2 regions of the Virgibacillus sediminis genome follow, and region 1 is predicted to be linked to the other one. Evidence: riboswitches for the same ligand, from Rfam matches in the RefSeq annotation. Region 1 holds a riboswitch; the other holds the start of a gene.
What was found. Region 1 has a riboswitch for cobalamin ahead of ACFODW_RS11815 (ribonucleoside-diphosphate reductase subunit alpha). Riboswitches for the same ligand answer to the same signal wherever they lie in the genome.

Region 1 (7,871 bases):
CGAGCTGATTACGAATCTGACAGGAGAGGTCGTCCAGGAAGCAGGATTAACTACCTTGATGGTGACTCATAATATGCAGCAGGCTCTGGACCTTGGCAATCGCTTGATTATGATGGATAAGGGTGAGATCATCTTTGAGGCTAGTGGAGAGAGAAAGCAGAAGCTTACGGTAGAGGATCTCCTTTACGAGTTTAAACGCATAAAAGGTTCCCAGATGGAGAGTGACAGAGCAGTCCTTGGATGAATTAAAAAACAAAAACGAGAGCTTACATGTAAGCTCTCGTTTTTGTGAGTGGCAAAAAGTATGAAATTCGATCTTAAATCTATTCAGGGGCATGAGTAAAACCCGTTCGCCGCAAAGAGGAAATCCTTCCTGAGCTATGTTTGATTAAACTCCCTGTGCAACCATGGCGTTAGCCACTTTTTTGAAACCGGCAATATTGGAGCCGATTTCGAGATTGCCTGGGGCACCGAATTCTTCAGCAGCTTCCGCACAGTTTTTGTAGATGTCTTTCATGATTTTTTGCAGTTTTTCATCTACTTCTTGGAAGCTCCAATTGAGCCTCATGCTGTTTTGTGCCATTTCCAGAGCAGAGACAGCAACTCCGCCTGCATTAGCAGCTTTCGCAGGTGCGAATAATACATTATTCTCGATGAAGGCATCAATTGCCTCAGACGTACATGGCATATTTGCTCCTTCTGCAACTGCCTTTACACCATTTTTAATTAGCAGATGTGCTGCTTGTTCGTCCAGCTCATTCTGAGTCGCGCAAGGAAGAGCAGCATCGCAAGGCACTGACCATATTCCCTCACAGCCTTCATAGAAGGATGCATGTGGATGTGTTTCAATGTAATCGCTGATTCTCCCTCTGTTCACTTCTTTAATTTCTTTGATAGTATCGAGGTCGATTCCATTTTCATCAACGATATAACCGCTGGAATCACTGCAGGCAACCACTCTTGCGCCGAGTTCCTTTGCTTTTTCCATGGCATAGATGGAGACGTTGCCGGATCCGGAAATGACCAAAGTGCTGCCATATAGTGCTAAGCCGCGATCTTTAAGGGCTTCTTTCATGAAGTAGATGACTCCATAACCGGTAGCTTCTTTTCGGGCAAGGCTTCCACCGTACTCCAGTCCTTTTCCGGTCAAAACACCTGCTTCGTATTCGCTGCGCATTTTCTTGTACTGGCCAAACAAGTAGCCGATTTCCCGGGCTCCTACACCAATATCGCCAGCTGGAATGTCGGTGTTTGGCCCAATATGCTTGGAAAGCTCTGTCATGAAGCTTTGGCAGAATCTCATAATTTCATTGTCTGATTTCCCTTTGGGATCAAAGTCTGCGCCGCCCTTACCGCCGCCGATTGGCTGTCCTGTCAGAGAATTTTTGATAATTTGTTCCAGGCCGAGGAATTTTATGATACTTTGGTTTACAGAAGGGTGGAACCGTAATCCACCTTTATATGGCCCGATCGCACTATTGAACTGGACGCGGAATCCACGATTTACTCTCACTTTCCCCTGGTCATCCACCCAAGGGACACGGAAGGTGATCATTCTTTCCGGTTCTGAAAGCTGTTCGAGTATACCTTTCTCCATATAAACAGGATGCTTCTCCAAAAGAGGGGTGAGGGATTTGAAGATTAGAGATGCGGCCTGGTGAAATTCAGGTTCGTTAGGGTTTCTTTCTACAATATTAGAATAGACTTCGTCTACATATTGCTGTACTTTCTGATTCTTTTCTGGGGCTACGTTCGTTAAATTCGTCATAATAGCATCTGTGACCTCCTTGTTTGTAGTTGAAACAATATACTGTTAATTTTACATGTTATGATAGATATCAACAATATGAATTATAGATTGCTTTAATGCTTTTTTGAGATGAATGAAATGAGGTGCTTTCTATGGAATTGAAACAGATCAAATATTTTCTGGAAGTGGCTAAGCGGGAGCACGTGACGGAAGCGGCCAATGCTTTACATATTGCCCAGTCGGCTGTAAGCAGGCAAATTTTCAACCTGGAGCAGGAACTTGGGGTCTCCTTGTTTATCAGAGAAGGCAGAACGGTCAAACTCACTCCAATCGGCAGGGTATTTAAAGAGCATATGGAACAGGCTATCCATGCCATCGATGATGCTGCCCAGGTGATTGAGGAATATACCGACCCGGAGCGAGGCACAGTGCATGTCGGATTCCCCAGCAGCCTGTCGGCATACATGCTGCCGACCGCTGTTTCAGGCTTCCGGGAACGTTACCCCGATGTGAAATTCAAACTAAAACAGGGGTCCTATCATGAACTGAAGAAGGCCGTAACGAACGGGGAGATCAACATGGCCCTCCTTGGGCCGGTGCCCACGAATGAAAAGAAGCTGAAGGGGGCTATTCTGTTTACCGAAAACATGGTGGCTCTTCTGCCGGCAAGCCATCGATTTGCCCAATCGCCATCCTTGACCTTGAATGATCTGCGAGGCGACCAGTTTATCCTGTTCCCGGAAAATTATATCCTTAGGACATTGATCATCAATGCTTGCAACCAGCTGGGATTTGATCCGGAAGTCTCCTTTGAAGGGGAAGATATTGATGCCATCAAAGGGTTGGTTTCTGCGGGTCTTGGTGTTACTCTGGTACCAGAGATTACACTGGTGGACAGTCTGCCCAGAGCTACCGTTAAGGTTCCAGTAAGAGAACCAAACGTGGCAAGGACGGTGGGCGTCATTATACCAAAAGACCGGCAGCTCCTGCCTACTGAGAAAGTATTCTATGACTTTCTGAAAGAATTCTTTACCAGACTGGAGCGGTTTCAGAATTAAGGAAGGGTATTTGTTGCATATATGTTTACCCATAAGCTAATTTAGGGTACGATATATTGTGAATCATTAATATTAAAAATACTATATGTAGTGTAGTGAGTTATGGTGGCATGTGATGCCTTAATAGGGAATCCAGTTGGAATCTGGAACTGCCCCCGCAACTGTAAGTGTGGACGAAAGGGAATGGCCACAATGCAATCTGCTGATAAGAAGATTGTGTTGGAAGGCCCCTGGAGGTGGAAGCACGAGTCAGGAGACCTGCCGTAACTCCATGTTTCATTTCTCCGGGGTGCGGGATTATTGAAACGGCCGACGTCAATGGTCACGTATGCCGTTTTATGCCGTTTATCCTGTGAGGGTGAGCGGCTTTTTATGTTGCGCCGGACCCTGGGGGCGGTCTCCTGCAGTAACAAGTCTATCAGAGGAGGATATACATGATTACAGAGAAAGCGGTCATCCAGGAAGAGTTGATCGAGCGAATCAATCAAGCGGCAGCTGGCCTATCTATCGATACGGAAAGGTATATGGAGAAAGCCAAACAATCAGTCAACCCAGGGGATACAGCAAGTAAAACTTCAGAAATTCTAATAAAGCAGGCATTGGAAAACATAGACGAGGCGAACCCGGATTGGACCTTCCTGGCATCCAGGCTCTATTTGGATAATTTGTATAGGGAAGCGGGAAAGAACAGGGGATTTGAACCTTCCCTGAAATATGGCGGTTTTTATCAGTTGCTGGATACCTTGACAAAAAAGGGCATCTATTCGCCGCATCTCCTTGAGACATACAGCAGGGAAGAGATTGAAGAACTTGAAAAGATTATAGACCCGGAAAATGATCTGCTTTTCCACTACCTTGGCCTCTATACGCTGGCGACCCGCTATTTGGCCACGGATCATGAGAAGAATGTGTATGAACTTCCACAAGAACGCTGGATGGTCATCGCGATGCATCTGATGCACCAGGAAGTGCCCGGGCAGCGATTGGAGCTTGTAAAAGAAGCTTATTGGGCCTTGAGCAATCTATACATGACAGTGGCTACTCCTACATTGAATAATGCAGGCAAAACACATGGGCAGCTTTCCAGTTGTTTCATAGATACAGTGGATGATAGCCTCCAGGCGATTTACGACAGCAATACCGATATTGCGAAGCTCTCTAAAAATGGCGGCGGCATTGGAGTTTATATGGGGAAAATCCGGAGCCGCGGAAGCTCCATCAAAGGATTCAAAGGGATGTCGAGCGGTGTCGTTCCATGGATTAAACAGCTGAATAATACAGCAGTGAGTGTGGATCAGCTGGGGACAAGAAAGGGCGCCATCGCCATTTACTTGGATGTATGGCATAAGGATATTGAATCCTTCCTAGATCTGAAGCTGAACAATGGGGACGACCGGATGAGAGCCCATGATATTTTCACTGGTGTATGCCTTCCAGACTTGTTTATGGAGCAGGTGGAAGAGCGGGGTGATTGGTATTTATTCGACCCGCATGAGGTACGCCGTGTCATGGGCTATTCTCTTGAAGATTTTTATGATGGGACTCGTGGGGATGGCGAATGGAGGAAAAAATACAGGGAATGTGTGGAATCGAAGGAGCTGTCGAAAAGGAAGGTTCCTGCCATCGATATCATGAAAAGAATGATGAAGTCACAGTTGGAATCAGGCACTCCGTTCATGTTTTATCGGGACGAAGTGAACAGAAAGAACAGCAACCCACATGAAGGGATGATCTACTGTTCCAATCTCTGTACGGAAATCACACAGAACCAGTCTCCGACAGAATTTGTCGAAGAGTGGCTGGAAGAGGAAGGAAGCCTCATGAAGAAATATAAGCCGGGGGATTATGTGGTCTGCAATTTGAGCTCGATCAACCTTGGCAGAGCGGTGCCGGACAAAGTGCTGGAGAGGCTGATCCGCATCCAGGTACGCATGCTTGATAATGTAATAGATATCAATACACTGCCCCTGCCTCAGGCAGAGCGTACCAATAGGAAGTACCGTGCGGTAGGATTGGGGACTTTCGGGTGGCATCATCTTCTGGCTAAGCTGAATATTGAATGGGAATCCGAAGAAGCTGTCCGTTATGCCGATGAACTGTATGAGCGGATTGCCTATACAGCCATCAGACAGAGCCAGGAATTAAGCAGAGAAAAAGGGAGCTACCCAGCCTTCTCCGGCAGCAAGTGGGAAACAGGCGAGTATTTCCGCGAGCGGGATTATACGGGTGATGACTGGGAGGAATTGCGGCAGCTGGTTCAGGAAAACGGCATACGGAATAGTTACCTGATGGCAGTCGCACCGAATTCATCGACATCTATGATAGCCGGTTCTACTGCAAGCATCGATCCGGTATTCAAGCCGTTCTATCACGAGGAAAAGAAGGATTTCAAGGTCCCGGTAACTGCCCCGGAACTGGATCACCGCACATATGATATCTATCGCCGCTCCGCGTATATAGTCGATCAACGCTGGTCGGTGAGACAGAATGCGGCAAGGCAGAGGCATGTTGACCAGGCTATTTCATTCAACTTCTATGTACCGAATACGATTCGGGCTTCCGTGCTGCTGGACCTTCACCTTCAGGCATGGAAAGAAGGCTTGAAAACGACCTATTATGTCCGCTCCACTTCGAATGATGTAGAGGAATGTGAGTGGTGTGAGAGTTGAAGGTGCTGGTTGCCTATCTTTCCTACAGTGGAAACACCGAGGAAATAGCGGAAATGATTGCCGAAAATTGTAGACAAGCATCCATCGAGGCGGAAATGCACCGAATTGGAATTGACCCACCGATTGATCCGCGTAACTATGAGGTGATTTTTGTTGGAACCTTTACTTGGGACAGGGGAAGTACGCCGGATGAAGTGAAGGATTTTGTCTTGGAAATTGGATACAAGCCGAATCATATGGCCATCTTCGGCTCAGGTGATACTCAATTTGGGGGAGATGAATTATTCTGCCGATCTGTGGATAAGTTGTGTACATTTTATAAGAGCAAGTGGCCTGGGCTGAAAATTGAACAGTCTCCCAGAGGGGGGCAGGAAAAGAAAATAATAGAATGGACGGAAGGAGTGCTGGATGATGTCCGAAGCATTGCTGGAAAGAGCAAAAACACTGGAGCCCCGCCATCCAAATAAGTCTACGGCACTATTTGGAGGAAAATCAAGCGGAATATTAAATTGGAACGATATAGCTTATCCACACTGGTATAAACTATATAAGCGGCTTGTGGGCAATTACTGGCAGGCGGATGAGGTTAATATGTCCGCAGATGTGAAGCAGTTCCCCACATTAACAAAGGAAGAACAGGATGCTTACCTGAAGATCATTGGATTGTTATCCACATTGGATGGCCCCCAAACAAGAACAGCCCTTCTGCTTTCTTTGTACGCGACAGATCCGGCTGTACAGTCTATTATGGCAGTCATCTCCCAACAAGAGGCTGTGCATAATGAGAGCTATTCCTATGTGCTGTCTTCGGTAGTGTCGCTTGATGAACAGAACGAATCCTTCCAATTGGGCAGAAGGGATCCCGTACTGCTGAAGAGAAACGAGCATCTGATTCAGCAGTACAACCGATTTGTCGAAGAGCCAACCATGGAGAATATCTTGAAAACGCTGGTGTATACTTCCTTATTGGAAGGGATGTTCTTCTATTCGGGATTCGCCTTTTTCTATAACCTGGCACGGAACAATAAAATGGTCGGTACTTCCACGATGATCAGCTATATCAACCGGGATGAGCTGGAGCATGGCCGGTTCATATCGGAGCTGTTCCGTGCGGCTCTTGCAGAACGGCCGGAGTACAATACAACAGAGCTGACAGGATGGGTATATGAGCAGTTCCGCCTGTCGGTGGATTTGGAGATAGAATGGTCCTCCTACGTATTGAAGGAAATAGAGGGAATCGATTTGGAGGAGATGAAAGGGTATATTAAATACCGTGCGAATAAAATGCTGCGGATGATGGGGTTGAGTGAGATTTATCCAGATTATGTGGATAACCCCATGAAATGGATCCGCGCATATGTGGATAACTTTGATGATACGAAAACGGATTTCTTTGAGCAGAAATCCAGGCAATATACGAAAACAAGTGATTTAAATGGATTTGATGACCTGTAGATGGAGAGGTTGATTGAGAGCCATGTAACATCTTCCTCATCAACAAAGGCGCCAAGCTGCTGTGGGGTAATATACGGACCGGACAGCTGTAGGTAAAATATTTAATTTAGAGGTTGGGACATAACTAAACTGTTTAATGAAGGAAGACGAATGAACGGATTTAGCGGAGGAAATATGCGCAGACTCCTACGGGAGGAAAGGCCTAGGCGAGACACCGCAGTGCGAAAGCACAAGGTGGCTCACCAGCCGCCCGTGGAATCGGAGCATATTTCCGTAGCGGCTAACTCCACTATTAAGTTTCTAGTCAGTTCGTATTTCTTTTGTTAAAACACTTTTGTCCCAACCTTTTTTATAATTCATTCAAGGCAACGAGTTCACCTGTCTGTGCATCCACACCATACTCGGAGTCGATTTTGCCGCATAGGATATAGGAGGAATGATCTGCATCATATACATACACCGGAGTAACTTTGATATGGTTCTTCAATGTTTCGAATGCCTCTTCTGTGGATAGTTTCACTGGGCCAGCCGGGTCGAATTGGCTGAAGATATCCACAATCACCTGATTATCAAGATAGCTTACAGCATGGAGGTCCTCTTTATCCAGAACAAGCCTAATTTTCCGCTCAACTACCCTGTTGCTTGGCTTAGATGGCTGCAGCTCGACAAATACATAGCCATTCTGCCTGTAGATACTGGTAAGTCTCCAATTTCCACTGTCATCAGGAAATACGCGTTGAAGGAAACGGACAGCCTCTTGGACTGCTTTATCTTGCTCCCCTTCTGTCAGTGGGTGGGCATCCGGGTCCGGTTTGCGGGCGAGTGCTTGTTCTTCGTTGACTTCCAAGGAGAAGTCCACTTCCTCTTCAGCGAATATGTCGTCTGCAGGTTCTTTCCACATTAAAAGCTCATCTTTCTCCACGAAAGAAACACGTTTTT
Region 2 (7,871 bases), on a different contig from region 1:
TTTCTGTTTGTCGGTTTTATTGTTAGTACGACCGTATTCAATTTAATGGACTACAGTGCAACGTTTGAATATACCGAACAAGGAGCCAATGTAACAACTGAATACCATCTGCCTGCCATTGCTGCCCCTAATGAAGGAACGCTTATTTCGGAGGATGTAATGGAGCCATGGTTCGAGGCACCAGAATGGATGCACGGAGCGGATGCTGGAAGGAAATTCAATACCGTTATTTGGTCGGTATTAACAGGAACCATTCTTTATGGTCTTGTCCGTCTCCTCCTCCGTAAAAGAATAGGTGCATTCATCCAGCCATATCTTAAAAATGTGAAACCGGATCTGGTGGACGAAATCAATTACCGGGCAGTAGCAATCGGATTTCCTCTCTTTACACTTGGAGGGCTTATTTTCGCAGCCATTTGGGCACAGATTGCCTGGGATCGTTTCTGGGGATGGGATCCGAAAGAAGTATGGGCCCTAATTACATGGTTTTTCTACGCTGCCTTCTTGCATCTGCGGCTTTCGAGAGGCTGGCATGGTGAGAAATCTGCGTGGCTCGCTGTAATCGGGTTTGCAATTATTATGTTTAACCTGATTGTAGTCAATCTAGTCTTGGCAGGCCTGCATTCTTATGCATAAGGACATTTAATATAAAAGGCACTGGTGTAAACTTTACACGGTGTCTTCTTTTCTTACACATTTTAAGAATGTTGGTTTATACTCAAAATATATTCGTGAGAAGGGGGAATTGATATGGATAAAGAAGCTATCATACTAGTTGTCGATGATGAAGAAAGGATCCGACGGCTAACCCGTATGTACCTAGAGAGAGAAAATTACGTAGTGGATGAAGCTGAGAATGGTAAAGATGCATTGGATAAAGCCTTGAATAACCATTATGATGTTATATTGCTTGATATTATGATGCCGGAAATGGATGGAATAGAGTTCAGCCAGGAGCTGCGCAAGGAGAAAACCACACCCATTATCATGTTGACAGCAAAAGGAGAAGAGGCAAACAGAGTTCAAGGGTTCGAGGCGGGAGCTGATGACTATGTAGTAAAGCCTTTCAGTCCGAGGGAAGTCGTTCTTCGGGTAAAAGCATTGCTCCGCAGGGTGTCTACTTCTGATTTCAATCATAAAGAAGAGACTTCTAAAAACGTATTGGTGTTTCCAAATCTAACCATTGACCATGATGCACACAGAGTGACTGCGGATGGTAAGGAAGTGACCCTTACTCCTAAAGAGTATGAGCTGCTCTGTTTTTTGGCCAAGTCACCTGACAAAGTTTTCACTAGGGAGCAGCTGTTGAAGGAAGTATGGGAATATGAATTTTTTGGGGACCTGAGAACCGTGGATACACATGTGAAACGATTAAGGGAGAAGTTAAACAATGTTTCCCAAGAGGCAGCGAAAATGATTGTCACCGTTTGGGGTGTCGGCTATAAATTCGAGGTAGATGACGCATAATGTTTTGGCGCAGCGTAGTAGGGAAGCTGGCGGCAACTATCCTGCTGTTGGTTTCTTTTGTATTATTTATATTAACCATACTGCTTCTCCAGTTTTTTGAAAACTTCCATATCCAGGAAGCTGAAAAGGCAATGATGCAGACGGCCACGAAAGTTTCCGTGCTTGTGGAACAGCACCCGGACCGGGCACTAATTAAGGAAACAACGGAACGAATCGCTGACTTGGATACAAGAATTGCTATTGTTTTTGGGGATGGAGAGGTCTGGGTGTCGGACAGTTCCAATGAAGAATTGTCAGAGTTCAAAATGTCTTGGCTCGATATGGATAACAAGCTTGCCAGGGTGATTACTGATGACGCCGAAATTAAACAGCAAATGGTGCTTCCTGAGAGTGGCATTGAAGCAATGATTGCAGGGGCGCCTGTATCCACTACTCAGGCAGGCGTGTTTGTTTATCAATCTTTAGATGTCATTGAACAGACAAAAAAAGAGACAACCCAGATTATCCTTTTGGCGGCAGGTATTGCAATTATATTGACCATCGTATTCGCCGTGTTCCTTTCGTCACGGATAACCTCTCCTCTGATAAAAATGAGGGAAGCTGCTTTCGATCTAACCAGAGGGGAATTTAATACTAAGGTTCCTATATTGACTCATGATGAGATTGGAGAGCTGGCTATTGCGTTTAACCGCATGGGGAGACAGCTGAAATTCCATATAAATGCTCTGCGGCAGGAAAAAGAGCAATTCTCCAGTATAGTAAGCTCGATGGCAGATGGTGTGATCACTTTAAGCCGCAATGGTGAAATGATTGTTATTAACCCGCCGGCAGAGAAATTCCTGGAAGACTGGTATTTTGAGAAAGGGAGCAGCCCGGAAGAGGAAGACGGGAGACTTCCCGATGAATTACATGAGATCCTTCAAGAAGTGGTTCAAAGGGAGAGGGAAGAACTGTATGAGACGAGCCTGCAGGGTAGAAATTGGGTTATGCTGATGACCCCTTTATATGACCAGACACATGTTAGAGGAGCTGTCGCCGTTATTAGGGATATGACGGATGAGAGACGCTCCGATAAATTAAGAAAGGATTTTATTGCCAATGTCTCGCATGAACTACGTACCCCAATTTCTTTAATGCAGGGGTATAGTGAGGCAATCGTAGACGATGTAGCAGAGTCGAAGGAAGATAAGAATGAGCTGGCCCAAATTATTCATGAAGAATCATTGCGCATGGGAAGACTAGTAAATGAACTCCTTGATTTGGCGAGGATGGAAGCTGGCCATATCGAGCTTAATAAGAGTAAAGTCAACGTCGGAACGTATGCTGACCGGATCATCAAAAAATTTAGTGGCCTAGCAGAAGAGAACCATATCGAATTGAGGCTGGAAAAAAATATCAGCCGTAACCAGGCTTATTTTGATCCAGACCGCATAGAGCAGGTTTTCACAAACTTAATTGACAATGCTATTCGCCATACAAGTGAGAATGGGGTTGTCCGGGTGTACGTGGATTGCACGGAAAGCGGCCTTGCTGCTGAAGTAGAAGATAGTGGCACCGGCATACCTGAACAGGACCTTCCATTTGTATTTGAGAGGTTTTATAAAGCAGATAAATCAAGGACCAGAAATAAAGAGAAGAAGGGCACAGGCCTTGGCCTTGCCATTGCAGAGAATATCATAGAGGCCCATAATGGTAGTATTAAGGTCAAAAGTATAGAGAATCAAGGAACTACTTTCAGCTTCCATATTCCGCTGGAAACATAATCTTTTCTCATGCAGCCAAATATGATATGATTTAATAAGTAATTAAATTGAATACATGAAAAGGAATTCCGGTGCTTTTAGCTTAATAGGGAATCCAGTGTAAATCTGGAACTGTCCTCGCAACTGTAATTGACGGATGAAATAAGCAATAACCCACTATATGGGCATCATATGGGAAGGGGCTTAGAGTAAGAAGCTGTCATAAGTCAGTAGACCTGCCGAAATTCTGATGTTTCAATGCTTCGGGGATTTGAGCGTTTGAGACAACCGGATACATATAGATGCTATATGGGTAAAATTATGTTTCGATTGTCGAAAAAAGCCATCTCTTGCTAAAGGGATGGCTTTTTTTAAGTGTTGGACGTTCATCGCTCATATTTCAAAATTACAAAACATATTGGGGAGGTACTAGAGATGAAGAGAAGAATTTTGTGGCACCTGGGAGCCCTGCTGTTGGCAATGGGGCTGCTCGCAGGGTGTACAGGGGAAGAATCCACTCAGCAGGAATCGGCTCCAGACACGGATCAGGAAAACACGCAGCAGGCAGAGGAAAAAGAGGAAAGGGTTCACATTACTCTGTCGGAAAACGAAGGGGAAGAAATAATCGCCGAGGAAGAAGTGACTATCACTGAAAATGCCATTCTTATGGATGTAATGAAAGAAAACTTTGATATTGAGGAGGAAAATGGCTTTATTACTTCTATTAATGGCATTGGACCGGAAGAAGGAGAAGAAAGGTCATGGATGTTCTACGTAAATGGAGAAATGGCAATGGTAGGAGCTCAGGAATATGAACTGGAGCCGGGTGATGAGGTAACCTTTGATCTTCAGGCATGGGAATGATTTAGTTGAGCACATATAAACTGACACTTCTTGCATTACTCGCTGCTTTGGCGGTTGTAGGGAGGGCCGCATTCGCTTTTCTCCCAAATATTCAGCCGGTAACTTCCATCATTATAATATGCGGAATTTTCTTAGGGCCGCTTCCGGCGGTACTGCTTTCATTGGTAACAGTATTTTTATCCAATATGCTGCTTGGTATGGGGGTTTGGACGGTCTGGCAGATGGTATCGTGGTCCTTGATCGGTCTGCTTAGCGGGTTGATCGGAAACCTTCTCAAAAGGATGCCATTGGCAGCTCTCGCGGGTTTTGCAATATTTTGCGGTTATTTATATGGGTTCATTGTTTCACTGACAACCTATCAAATTACTGGCCAATTCCTGCCTTATTATTTGGCTGGTCTACCGTTTGACACGTTACATGCATTAGGAAATGGAATATTCATATTAATTTTCTATCCTTTAATAGGTGTATATTTCAAGAAATTTATAGAAAATCATTTAAAACACTGACTCATTCATCAATAAAACAGAAGGCTGCCGCCTATAGCGGCAGCCTTCTCAATTGCTGGTATTTTGACTTTTTCCGAATGGCAATTTATGATTGAATCAGAACCATAACAGGTTCCGTACATATATTTATCCCGCTCTTACCATCCTCGGCCGTCTTACTGATAAATTCAACATAAATTATCACTATATAGCAACCAACAATATAGGAGACTCTTCATAGGGGGAGAGTAAATGATTATTGAAGGCCTTTTACTCCGTAGCATTCACCAACTCAGAGGAGAGAGGACTGTTTCCTCTATCTATCATTTGCTAAAGGGGAAGAAATCTATTCAGACCGTGCAGGACGCCCATATTTATTCGTTGGAACCTTATTTCGGGGTTCATAAGCGGCTTGATAAACGGCAGTTTGACGATATCGTTGACAAGCTGTCTTACATGAAGTATATCCAATCATTATCCGATTTGCAGCCCATCTGGAAGCTGACAAGGGAGGGATTGGGTTGGCTGGATGAGCGAGAGCCGATTCTTGGCCTTGATAAACTGAACGGCTTAAAATATCATGAAACTGGAGTCTTATTTACAGATCGGCTTACTCTATTGATTCAAACATTGACCAACAGCAGAATGAACTATTTTTCTTTTATACCGGTCGTAGATAATGGACCCACGGAGTCCTGGGTGAAAGGCTTCTATAAAAAAGCTCGGGATAAAGAAGGGGCTATACTCCAAGAAATGTATGAAGAGCTTCATCATCTGCTGAAGAACTTCACTGACGATGAAGCAGGAATATTTACCGACCGCTTAACCGGATATAAAAGGTATGGTATGAGTGTGGGACAGCTCGCAGATAAATACCAGCTTTCTATAGATGATACTTACTTAAGGCTCACGGCTATGACGCATAGTATGATGGATCAGATACGTAATAATCCAGGTGCCTTTCCCTTAATGAAGCTGCTGCTTCGTGATTTGGAAGATGATTATGGATTATCCTTCTCAGCCAATACAACTTACAAGCTGTTGAAAAAGGGGTTGGATATAGATCAGATTGCTGGTCGGAGGAAACTAAAAGTTAATACCATTTATGATCATATCGTGGAAATAGCACTACAGGATGAGGGTTTTTCAATTGATTCCTATTTCTCACATGGAGAAAAGGAAGAAATTATCCAAGCCATGAATAAGGCCGGCACCCATAAACTAAAAGAAATAAAGCAGCTGGTTAATGAAAAAGTGAGCTATTTTCAGATACGCCTGCTCATAGCAAGAGAAAAATCGTTGGAAAGGAGGGATCGCCAGTGACACTTGAAGAGAGTTTGCATCATCATTTCGGTTATGCGTCCTTCCGCTCTGGCCAAAAAGAAATCATTTTGGATGTATTGTCGGGTAATAGCGTGTTGGGCATCCTTCCGACAGGTTCTGGTAAATCCATTTGCTATCAACTTCCTGCTAAAATGCTAAATGGGACAACCATTGTAGTTTCCCCTTTAATATCCTTGATGATGGATCAAATCAAGCAATTAAAGGCCATGCAGTTCAAGGAAGTAGTTGCTTTAAATAGTTTTATGGGTCCGATAGAGAGAAAGAGGGTATTTCGGAATCTTTCCCAGTACAAACTGATATACCTTTCTCCTGAACTCCTGCAAAGCGGTGAAGTAATCGGCCGATTGAGGCAGCTGGCCATAGATTTGTTCGTTGTGGATGAAGCTCACTGCATCTCCCAATGGGGTCACGAATTCAGGCCGGATTATCTTAAGCTTGGAGATATTATTAAAGAATTAAACAGCCCTCCAGTACTTGCTTTAAGCGCCACGGCAACTCCACAGGTTCAACAGGATATCATTTCCTCCCTAGGTAAGACGGGGATACATAAACACATATATCCCATGGATCGGAATAATATTGCTTTCTGCATTGAGCCTGTCCAGGACGATAAGGAAAAGCAATCCCATATTATCCGTCTGTTAAAGGAATTCAGGGTACCGGCTCTAATCTATTTTTCAAGCAGACAAGCTGCAGAGGATACCGCTAAAATCTTGTCAGCTAGTCTGGAGGATAGGAATATTGCTTTTTACCATGGCGGAATGGAGCAGAGTGACAGGGTTGCCATTCAGCAGCAGTTTATGAATGAGCAGCTGGATGTCATTTGTTGTACAAGTGCGTTCGGAATGGGAATTAACAAGAATAATATCAGGCTGGTCATCCACTATCATCTGCCAGGGCAAATGGAGTCATTTATTCAAGAGGTGGGCAGAGCCGGAAGAGATGGAAAATCCTCTGTCAGTGTGCTCCTTTATGGAGAGAACGATATGTTCTTGCCGAAAAGGATAGCCGAAAAAGAACTTCCATCGGAGGAAGAACTGAAGGCAGCCGCAAGCATATTAAAGAGTTTATCTCAGGCGGATAGGCAGTTGCCGACAGAGGATACAGAAGCGGAAAATCTCCTCCAATTGACAGAAAGCCAATGGAGATTTTTACGGTTTCAATTAGAGAAGAATGGCGTGTTAAAAGATAATACCATTCTTTTTGAGAAGGAAAAATTTTATAACAGCTTTCTGCAAATAGATGCTCATCGAAGAGAGAGGAAAGCTTTGAAGGAGAATAAATTGAAGGAAATGATTCATTGGATCCATACCACCGAGTGCCTGCGCAAACATTTATACAAGAGTTTTCAGCCATCATTCAGTGAAGCAGCCTATCATTGTTGCAGTAATTGTGGTTTTTCTTTTGCTGACTGGAAACCGGAAGAAAAGAGGCTAAAGGATACCCAGAGAGGCGCCTGGGAGGATAGGTTGAAGAATTTGCTGTTGGTTGGGCAAGATGAAACAAAGTGAGATTGCCAATGCGTTGACGGATAAGGAATTAAGAAAGCAGGTTTTTATATCCCAATATCTCCTTTTGGCTGCAGGGATCATATTAAGTTTCTTCTTTCATGACAGTTATGCTGAGTGGTTCGCTTATTGGCAATGGGACGGCAGGGAAATTCTCCTTTACGGGTTGGTACCCGGGCTGATCATTGTTATCGCTGATTTGCTTTTGATGTACGCTCTCCCTAAAAGCTGGTATGATGACGGCGGGATTAATGAACGGATTTTCAAAGGGCAATCATTAACTTCTATTATCGGCCTGGTGGCACTGATTGCACTGGCTGAGGAAATGCTGTTCAGGGGAGTGCTTCAGACAGCTTTCGGTTATGTCACGGCTAGTATTATATTTGCAGTAGTACATATCAGGTATTTAAATAAACCAGTACTCCTTATTTCTGTACTATTTATAAGTTTTTATATAG

Region 2: linked by a shared signal. The riboswitch ahead of ACFODW_RS08005 (DUF4430 domain-containing protein) and the one ahead of ACFODW_RS11815 (ribonucleoside-diphosphate reductase subunit alpha) in region 1 are both predicted to bind cobalamin.

Annotation. Positions count from the first base shown of each region.
Region 1 covers NZ_JBHRRZ010000017.1:166,819-174,689, reverse strand. Annotated here, with positions in the region: gene ACFODW_RS11830 (ABC transporter ATP-binding protein) at 1-244, shown strand, start outside; gene gdhA (NADP-specific glutamate dehydrogenase) at 389-1,768, opposite strand; gene ACFODW_RS11820 (LysR family transcriptional regulator) at 1,903-2,808, shown strand; cobalamin riboswitch at 2,895-3,088, shown strand; gene ACFODW_RS11815 (ribonucleoside-diphosphate reductase subunit alpha) at 3,243-5,477, shown strand; gene ACFODW_RS11810 (flavodoxin) at 5,474-5,944, shown strand; gene ACFODW_RS11805 (ribonucleotide-diphosphate reductase subunit beta) at 5,889-6,932, shown strand; gene ACFODW_RS11800 (hypothetical protein) at 7,282-7,871, opposite strand, start outside.
Region 2 covers NZ_JBHRRZ010000014.1:105,277-113,147, forward strand. Annotated here, with positions in the region: gene ccsB (c-type cytochrome biogenesis protein CcsB) at 1-636, shown strand, start outside; gene ACFODW_RS07995 (response regulator transcription factor) at 751-1,467, shown strand; gene ACFODW_RS08000 (ATP-binding protein) at 1,467-3,230, shown strand; cobalamin riboswitch at 3,283-3,467, shown strand; gene ACFODW_RS08005 (DUF4430 domain-containing protein) at 3,645-4,073, shown strand; gene ACFODW_RS08010 (ECF transporter S component) at 4,079-4,582, shown strand; gene ACFODW_RS08015 (helix-turn-helix domain-containing protein) at 4,814-5,884, shown strand; gene ACFODW_RS08020 (RecQ family ATP-dependent DNA helicase) at 5,881-7,416, shown strand; gene ACFODW_RS08025 (CPBP family intramembrane glutamic endopeptidase) at 7,403-7,871, shown strand, end outside.